DNA from 2 places in the Bacillus sp. AFS017336 genome. Region 2 is predicted to be linked to the other one. Evidence: predicted binding sites of a transcription regulator. Region 2 holds the regulator's gene; the other holds the start of a gene.

Region 1 (4,841 bases), on a different contig from region 2:
TTATTTCCGTCGATGCAATGTCTGCAAAGCTTTCCGAACACTTCTGTTTGATTGTTGAGACAATATATCGGCAGACAAATGCGACGATGAAGAAAATAGTAGCGTATAAAATATCGCTACTACTTTTTCCATTGAACAATTTGACAATAGCTTGTGAAAGCATATATGCCTGAATAATAATTGTCGCCACTTGTATAATTGTTAAAAAAGATAAGATAATGAATAAACTCTTTATCCCTTTGTATTTAATAAGATCTCTTCCCATTAATAAGTCAAATCCTTCTCATCCACTCTTTTTCTAAACACATAATAACTCCAAATTTGATAACCTAATACGAATGGCAATAGTGTACATGCTACAATTGTCATTACTTTTAATGAATATGGGCCTGATGAAGCATTATAAACTGTTAAGTCATAAGTTGTTTTTATTGAACTAATCATGACTCTTGGGAACAGAGAAGTAAATAGAGTTCCTACAGTAAGTACAATACCAAGTCCTGTCATAGTAAATGACCAACCGTCTCTTTTCTTAAAGATGAAGACTGTAGCAAGAACGTAAGATAATACGATTAATAAAATAAGTGGCACAGTTATTTGCGCTTTTACTTTAAACATATCCGTTTCAAAAAATGCCATACCAGTAAATGCAACTAAGAATAGGAATACTGGTATGATTACTAAACGTGCTAGAGAACGTGCACGATCTCTTAAGTCTCCAACCGTTTTTAATGTTAAAAACATTAATCCGTGTAATAGACATAAAAGCGTCACAGTTATACCGCCGACTACAGTGAATAAATTAACATAATCAGTAAATCCAGCAGATATATTCATATTTTTATCGATTGGCATCCCTCTAAGGATACTAGAGAATAGTACACCGAATAAAAATGGTGGTAATAAACTACCGAAGAAAATTACCCAATCCCAGGCTTTTGCCCATTTCAAACTTTCAACTTTCCCTCTAAATTCAAAAGCAACTCCGCGTCCAATCAATGCCATTAAGACGAATACAAACGGAATATAATAGCCACTGAACATCGTTGCATACCAATTCGGAAATGCTGCAAAGATTGCTCCACCAGCAGTTAATAACCAAACTTCATTTGCGTCCCAAAATGGTCCAATTGTATTTATTAATATTCTTCTTTCAGTATCATTTTTAGCTAGTAGCTTCGTAGATATACCTACACCAAAGTCAAAGCCTTCTAAAAAGAAGAAGCCAATAAATAAAACTGCAACAAGTAAAAACCATAATTCATTTAACCCAATCATACAATTGTAGCCTCCCTTTCAAACGGATCAACAGTAGGAACCTCTTCTTTTTTAACATGATGTGTTCCTTTTTTAATTTCTTTCACAAACAAGTAAACTAAAACGGCTGCTAAAATTGCGTACATTGAAGTAAAAGTTATGATAGAGAATATAAGTGATCCTTTTGAAACATTAGGTGACACAGATGCAGCTGTCGTCATTAAACCGAACACAGTCCAAGGTTGACGGCCTATTTCCGTCATAACCCATCCAGCTGTATTTGCTATAAATGGTAATGAAATAAGGAAAATCGTTGCCTTTAAGAATAGATTTTTTGATTCTAATTTTTTACGATAACTAAAATATAATCCTAGCATCGACATTAAAATCATGACCATTCCTGCTCCTGCCATAATTCTAAAGCTCCAGAATGTCGTATTAACTGGTGGAATATAATTTCCGGGACCATATAATTTCTCATATTGCTTTTGTAATGTATTCATTCCAGGTACTTTACCTTCAAACTTCTCGTAAGCTAGATAACTTAATAAATATGGTACTTCTACCTCATATTTATTTTCTTTCTTTTTCGAATCGATCAGACCAAAGAGCATCCAGCCTGCAGGGTCGCCACTATCTTTCCAAAGCCCCTCACTTGCAGCCATTTTCATTGGCTGTGATTCCATTAAATGCTTCGCTTGAGAATGGCCGCTAAACGCCACGCCAATTCCTGCTATTAAAGCGACAACCATTGCTAGATTGAATGCTTTCTTAAAGATTGCGATCTCTTGTTTCTTTAAAATTTTATATGCACTTACACCGGCTACAAATAATGCACCAGTTGCTAAAGCGCCAGCAATCGTGTGAGGAAACTCTACTTTTAGCTGAGGATTTGTAATGATTGCCAAGAAATCGTTCATTTGTGCACGTCCATTTTTGATCGTATAACCAACTGGCTCCTGCATAAATGAATTAGCTGCTAAAATCCAAAATGCAGACATGACAGTTCCAAATGCAACTAGCCAAATACACAATAAATGAATTTTTTTAGACAGTTTTTCCCAACCAAAAATCCATATTCCTAAAAACGTAGATTCCATAAAAAACGCCAAAAGTGCTTCAATTGCTAGCGGTGCTCCAAATACATCCCCTACAAATCGAGAATACTCAGACCAGTTCATACCAAACTGAAATTCTTGAATAATACCAGTAACAACACCAACAGCAAAATTAATTAAAAATAAGTGCCCAAAGAATTTTGTTAACTTTTTATATGTCTCGTTATTTCGAAAAACATACAATGTTTCCATAATTGCAACCATAAATACTAAACCAATAGAAAGTGGTACAAATAAAAAATGGAAAATCGTCGTGGAACCAAATTGTAATCTTGCAAGTTCTAACACACTCACGGTCCATCCCCCTTAGGATAAAGAATATTTCAAAAAAAATTTCATAAAGCTCAGGATAACTTTGAACATTTTTTCACAAATAATTCATTAAGTAATTTCTAGAGAAGCACATACGGTATCTCTTGTTACTTATAGTTTACTTTTCTAAAAGGGTTTTTGACTTAATCTTATATGTCAAATTCGTGTCAATAAATTGTCTATTTTGTGACTAAATTCACAAATGTTGATGTGTATAAATTTTACATGCTATAATAATTGCTATTTTTATGACACTTCACATTATGGTAATAAATTTAAAAAGACTCCACGCAAAAAAACATTATTAAAGCAACACCACATTAACTGTTGCTTCAATAATGTTCCACTACCTATGCTAAGAATACAGCTCCATATACAAGTGCTCCCCCGATTACATATGCAGGGTGAATTTTCCAACGCTCCAAAAATAATAGAGAAAGTACACTAATAATGATTGTTTGAGTTACACCTACACCATTATATGAATCATTGAAAAAGTCAAAAGCCATAATGCCAAGTAATACTGCAATTAGCGGTTTAACAAATGCAGTCATTTTTTTAACTTTAGGTGAATTTTTGTGCTTCATTAATATGCTTAATAATGCAATCATCAAAATAAGTGATGGTGCGATTGAAGCAAATAATCCAACAAATGCGCCAAACGCTCCTCCTTTAGCATAACCAATATACCCTGCCAGCTTTGTAGCTATTGGACCTGGTAGTGCATTGGCTAATGCAAGCACATTACTAAAATCAACTGAACTCATCCATCCGTATTTATCTACAACTTCATTCTCAATCAGAGGAATAGAGGCTGGTCCACCACCGTATCCGAAAATTCCAGGTAAGAAAAATGCCAAGAATATTTTCCAAAAGATCATGATGCCTTCACCTTCTTCTTCTTTTCATTTTTACTTTTTGAGAAAAAGGCATATCCAACTAAACATCCGATTAGTATTGCAGGATGTACATTTAAAAAATAGAGAAGGATAAAACTAGTTACTACAATTATACTAGTAATTTTCCAACCGAGAGATTCTCTTGATTTTTCTACAAAATCCCATGTTAAAGTCGCTAACATCACTCCTACTACTGGAACAACCGCTTTTGACATACCTTGTACCCAAGCAATGCCTTTAAAATGATTTAACGTTGATAATAGAATCATAAGTAGGATGACAGTCGGTAGCGTTGTTGCGATTATTGCATTTAGCATACCCACTACCCCACCTATCCTCCATCCAATATATCCCGCAAGCTTTGTTGCGATTGGTCCAGGAAGAGCATTTCCAATTGCTAATACATCGGAAAAGTCATCTTTATTTAACCATTTATACTTATCTACAACCTCTGTATGTATAAGTGGTATGGAAGATGGACCTCCCCCGTAACCTAACATTCCTACTCTAAAAAAAGCTAAAAAAAGTTGCCATTGATTTAACATTGAATCATTCCTTTACCAAACTGCAATTGCGCCATCTGTTCGAGATTCTGTTCCTCCCATTAACACACCGTTCTGTGAATTACGCCATATAATTTGGCCTCTTCCAAAGCTGCTACAATCCGTAGCAATCTGAATTTGATGGCCTTTTCGAGCAAGTGCTTGAGCAAGATGATTTGGAAAATGAGGTTCAACTACCACTTTTTTCCCTTCCATCCATTGCCATCTAGGTGCATCTAATGTACTTTGAGGATTTAATAGAAAATCTACCGTGTTCATTACAACTTGTGCGTGGCCTTGTGGTTGCATATATCCGCCCATTACGCCGAATGGACCTACCGCTTCGCCATCTTTTGTTAAAAATCCTGGAATTATCGTGTGATATGTTCTTTTACCTGGTTTAAGTGAATTTGAATGCTCTGGAATTAACGAAAAGTCATGTCCTCTGTTTTGAAGTGCGATACCCGTATCTGGAATGACGATTCCTGATCCAAATCCCATATAGTTACTTTGAATAAATGAAACCATATTCCCTTCCCCATCAGCAGTAGCTAAGTAAACAGTACCACCTTTTGGAGGAGTGTAATTTTCTGGTTCAATCGCTTTATCACCAATTAATTCTCTGCGTGAAGCAGCATATTCTTCAGACAATAGCTCATCGACATCGATATTCATATGTTCTGAATCGGTAATGAATGTTTTTCCATCAGTAA
Region 2 (4,841 bases):
GTCATTTGTAATTAATGGAGAACCGAATTTTTTCTCAAGAACTACGTTACGTCCTTTTGGTCCTAATGTTACTTTTACAGCATCAGCTAAAGCGTCTACACCACGTAACATTGCGCGACGAGCTTCTTCACCAAATCTAATGTCCTTAGCCATTGAAATGACCTCCTTATAATATAAAAAATTTATTTTTTAATTTAAGTATTTTATTTTATTAACCTATGATTGCAAGAATATCGTTTTCGCGAAGTACTAGGTATTCAGTACCACCGTACTTAACTTCTGTACCTGAGTATTTAGAGAAGATAATGCGGTCACCTACAGATACTTCTAAAGCAATGCGCTCACCATTTTCAAGTACACGTCCAGTACCTACTGCAACAACTTTGCCTTCTTGTGGCTTTTCTTGTGCACTACCTGGTAACACGATACCGCTAGCAGTTTTTTCTTCAGACTCAACAAGCTCAATTACAACACGATCACCTAATGGCTTTAACATGTGTAATACCTCCTCAATAATCAAATCATTATTTTTTAGCACTCATTAATATTGAGTGCTAACACAATTATTAGTTTAAATAATATCAAAAAATTTTGCAAGTCTGAAGCAGGCACTTTTCTTGTCGAAATATAATCAGTTTTATCTTTACAATTAAATGTAAAATAAAAAACGAAAATTTCTTTTAAGAAACTAAAGAAACGAGTAAAATAATGTACATGTTGTTATCAACCTTTGGGTTATGAAAAATATCAACACAAAGGAGCTATCTTATTGAAAACTAGAGATTTATTGATTATCTTAACTTATGCTGTTATTCAATATTCGGCGGCATTTGGGGTTCCCTATTTATTAAATAGTAATTTATACGCTGGAGTGGAAAAGAAGACTGCTTCCCTTGAAGCGGTGGCCTTATGGAGTTGTATTAGCTTCATAACTGGTTTAATTATTATACTGATTTTATTACATAAGCCCATTTTTGAAGGAATTAAGAATTTTAAGCATAACTATCGTACAATATTAAATTGGGTAATTTTAGGTTACTTCATTACGATGGCAACTCAAATTGTGTGTAATATCATTTTAATTTATGTATTCAATTTACATACAGGCTCTGAAAATACTCAAAATATCTTAAATATTGCTAAACTGAATCCTGCATTTATTATCATACCAAGTCTAGTAGCACCGATATTAGAAGAGATAATTTTCCGCCGAATCATTTTCAAAAGGCTTTATAATCGCTTACCATTTATTATTTCTGCTGGGATTAGTTCAGCAATATTTTCGTTTATGCATGGCGACTTACCATTCTTTTTATCTTACTTCCTAATTGGTTTCGTATTTTGTTATTTATACAAACGTACAAATTCAATTATCGTTCCAATTTTAACACATATGTTAATGAACACATTTGTAGTTTTTCAGCAGTTAAATTTACATTAAAGAAACCCCCAATATTTTGGGGGTTTTTAAATTAATCTAATTTTATTGTTGTAAAAAATATGCCAATGTTTGTAGTTCAACCGCTAGGTCTATATGATGAATACGAATATGTTCTGGTACACTAATTCGAGCAGGAGTAAAATTTAAGATTCCTCTTATATTTTTTCCATTTAATCGATCTGCTATTGATTGAGCTACAGGTGCAGGTACAGTTAAAATAACGATTTGAATATCATCATTCATTACGTCTTCTAAATTATCTAAATTATAGACAGGTACTCCACCAATTTCAGTTCCAATCTTATTTGGATCAATATCAAATGCCATTTCAATTTTAGTATTATTATTTTTTATAAAATTATAGTGTAAGAATGCAGTCCCTAAATTACCTACACCAATTAATGCAACTTTCATCACTTCATGTTGGTTAAGCGCTTTCGAGAAAAAAGTTAATAAGTAATTTACGTTATATCCATATCCTTTTTTTCCAAGTGCTCCAAAATAAGAAAAATCTCTTCTAATCGTAGCGGAATCTACCTTTACTGCTTCACTTAACTCTGCTGAAGAAACTCTTTGTTTACCTGATAAAGACAAATTCTTTATAAAACGGTAATATAAAGGTAGACGTTTAGCAGTAGCTTGTGGAATTTTAATTTGTTCCGAGTCCATTTTTTAATCCCCCACTTACTGTAATTCTTTTTACTATGGTGTGTAATTTAGCTTTACTTTAGTAATAAAGTACTTGTTCTAATGTAAAATATACACTATATTTAAGAATTTTGACAGTCTACAGTTACTCAGATAAAAAATTTTGCAATGAGGTGTTATCCATGATTCTTTTACAAGTAAATAATGTCTCAAAGTATTTTGGTAGTGACATTATTCTTTCAAATATAAAATTAGAAGTTCAAACGAATGATCGAGTTGCGATTGTTGGTCGTAATGGCGCAGGAAAATCTACATTACTCAAAATAATAGCTGGTGAATTGTCTTACGACGGAGGCGAGATAAATAAGCCTAAGGACGTTACTGTAGGCTACCTAGCCCAAAATACTGGATTACAAAGTGATCAAACGATATGGGAAGAATATTATTCTGTTTTTAATCATTTAGTTGAGATGCAGGAAAATATGAGAAAATTAGAAGTAAAAATGACTCAAGAAGAAGTCTATTCTAATCAGCCTGTTTATGACAAGATAATGAATGAATATGATCATCTTCAATATACATTCAAAGAAAACGGCGGTTATCAGTTTGAAGCAGATATTCGTTCAATTATTAGCGGCTTAGGTTTCAGTAATGAAGATTACGAAACAAAAATTTCTTCGTTAAGCGGTGGGCAAAAAACAAGACTTGCTTTAGGTAAACTATTATTAACAAAGCCTGATCTATTAATACTGGATGAGCCTACAAATCACTTGGATATTGATACACTTAGTTGGTTAGAGCGTTATTTACAATCTTATCCTGGTGCGGTATTAATTGTATCCCACGATCGATATTTCCTTGATCAAGTTGTAAATATTGTTTATGAAATATCTAATCGTAGGCATCAACGTTTTGTTGGGAACTATAGTAAATATCTTGATTTAAAAGCTGCTCAATATGAGCAAGAGCTTAAACAGTTCGAAAAACAACAAGAAGAAATCTCTAAGCTTGAAGATTTTGTACAACGTAATATTGCACGTGCCTCAACTACAAAAAGAGCACAAAGTCGTAGAAAACAGCTCGACAGAATGGTTCGATTAGACAAGCCACTTGGAGAAGATTCTTCAGCTAATTTTTCATTTGCAATTGAAAAACAAAGTGGAAATGACGTCCTTTCAATACAAGATTTATTTATTGGATATAACCGCATCCCTACAATTGATCAAACAATGAAGTTTGTATTGAACCGAGGAGATAGTGTTGCACTAGTCGGTCCAAACGGTGTTGGAAAGTCGACATTACTTAAGACGATTATTGGTGATTTAAATAAATTACAAGGAACAATTGATTTTGGTGCAAATGTTTCGGTCGGTTATTATGACCAGGAGCAAGCTAAGCTTACATCTAACAAAAGAGTATTAGATGAACTTTGGGATGATTATCCATTAAAGCCTGAACAAGAGATTCGAACAATATTAGGGAATTTTTTATTTTCTGGCGATGATGTGACTAAAATCGTTACCTCTTTAAGCGGTGGAGAAAAAGCAAGATTAGCATTAGCAAAACTTATGATGAAAAAAGCTAATTTTCTAATTCTTGATGAGCCTACCAACCATTTGGATTTAGATAGTAAAGAAGTTTTAGAAAATGCTTTATTAGATTATCCTGGGACTATTTTGTTTGTATCACATGATCGTTATTTTATGAACAGATTATCCACAAAAACTTTCGAACTAGCAAAAGAAGGATTATCAATTTATCTAGGTGATTATGACTATTACCAATTTAAGAAAAACGAAGCATATGAGAAAGAACAAGCTGAAAAAGAAGTTATGTTAACACAAGTTAAACAATCATCTCAACCAGTTTCTGATTATCAACAAGACAAAGAATTAAAGAAAAAACTTCGTCAAACTCAGCGTCGTATTGAGGAGATCGAAAGCAATATCTCGCAATTTGAGCTTGATATAGAAACAATCGAACTAGAACTATGCAAACCAGAAGTTTACGGAGACTTTCAATTAGTACACGAATTAACAAGTAAGAAAAATGATTTAGAAGCTAAGTTAATAGACCTAATGGAAGAATGGGAAAACTTACAAGAGTAATGATTAAACGGATATGCTGATTGCTATCCGTTTTTTCTTATCTACATTTTTATCCACATAACTTTTGCTATATTTTAGCTTTTACACAGGTTTATACACATTATCCACAGAAAAACAGCAATGTTATACACATTTTTGTGCACAAGGTTTAATAAGTTTTTAACAAAGAAAAAGTACTTATCCACATTTTATTAAAAAAATTGTGAATAAGTACTTTTTACATATTCTCTAAATCTAAGCCAGGGTTACCGTTTAGTGCCAAATTACCTAGTTTCCCTTGCTTCAATCTGATAAAAGCAGCTGCACCGATCATCGCTGCATTATCTGTACAAAGTGATAATGGCGGTATAATTAATTCTATATCATTTAAGTCATTCATCTCATTTTGTAATGAAGCTCTTAATCCTTTATTAGCTGCTACTCCACCTGCTAATAAAACTTGTTTCACATCATATTCTTTTGCAGCTTTAATCGTTTTTGAAACAATTACTTCAATTACACTTGCTTGGAAGCTGGCAGCTACATTAGCTGGCGACACTTCCTCACCTCTTTGTTCAGCATTGTGCATATAATTAATAACTGCTGACTTTAAACCACTAAAGCTAAAATCATAACTACCTTCTTCTAACCAAGCTCTAGGAAAT

What was found. The regulator Rex, encoded in region 2, represses fermentation and respiration genes when NADH is low (regulators of the CRP and FNR family bind a similar motif). The targets are predictions, from matches to a motif close to TTGTGAAATATTTCACAA.
Region 1: the regulator Rex is predicted to act here: its motif matches at 2,872-2,889, upstream of CN601_RS08990 (cytochrome ubiquinol oxidase subunit I).

Annotation. Positions count from the first base shown of each region.
Region 1 covers NZ_NUCO01000017.1:129,697-134,537, forward strand. The annotation lists gene cydD (thiol reductant ABC exporter subunit CydD) at 1-265, opposite strand, end outside; gene cydB (cytochrome d ubiquinol oxidase subunit II) at 265-1,278, opposite strand; gene CN601_RS08990 (cytochrome ubiquinol oxidase subunit I) at 1,275-2,669, opposite strand; gene CN601_RS08995 (chromate transporter) at 3,038-3,568, opposite strand; gene CN601_RS09000 (chromate transporter) at 3,565-4,131, opposite strand; gene ggt (gamma-glutamyltransferase) at 4,144-4,841, opposite strand, start outside.
Region 2 covers NZ_NUCO01000149.1:10,271-15,111, forward strand. The annotation lists gene groL (chaperonin GroEL) at 1-153, opposite strand, end outside; gene groES (co-chaperone GroES) at 212-496, opposite strand; gene CN601_RS25185 (CPBP family intramembrane glutamic endopeptidase) at 770-1,441, shown strand; gene CN601_RS25190 (redox-sensing transcriptional repressor Rex) at 1,484-2,110, opposite strand; gene CN601_RS25195 (ABC-F family ATP-binding cassette domain-containing protein) at 2,272-4,197, shown strand; gene tsaD (tRNA (adenosine(37)-N6)-threonylcarbamoyltransferase complex transferase subunit TsaD) at 4,415-4,841, opposite strand, start outside.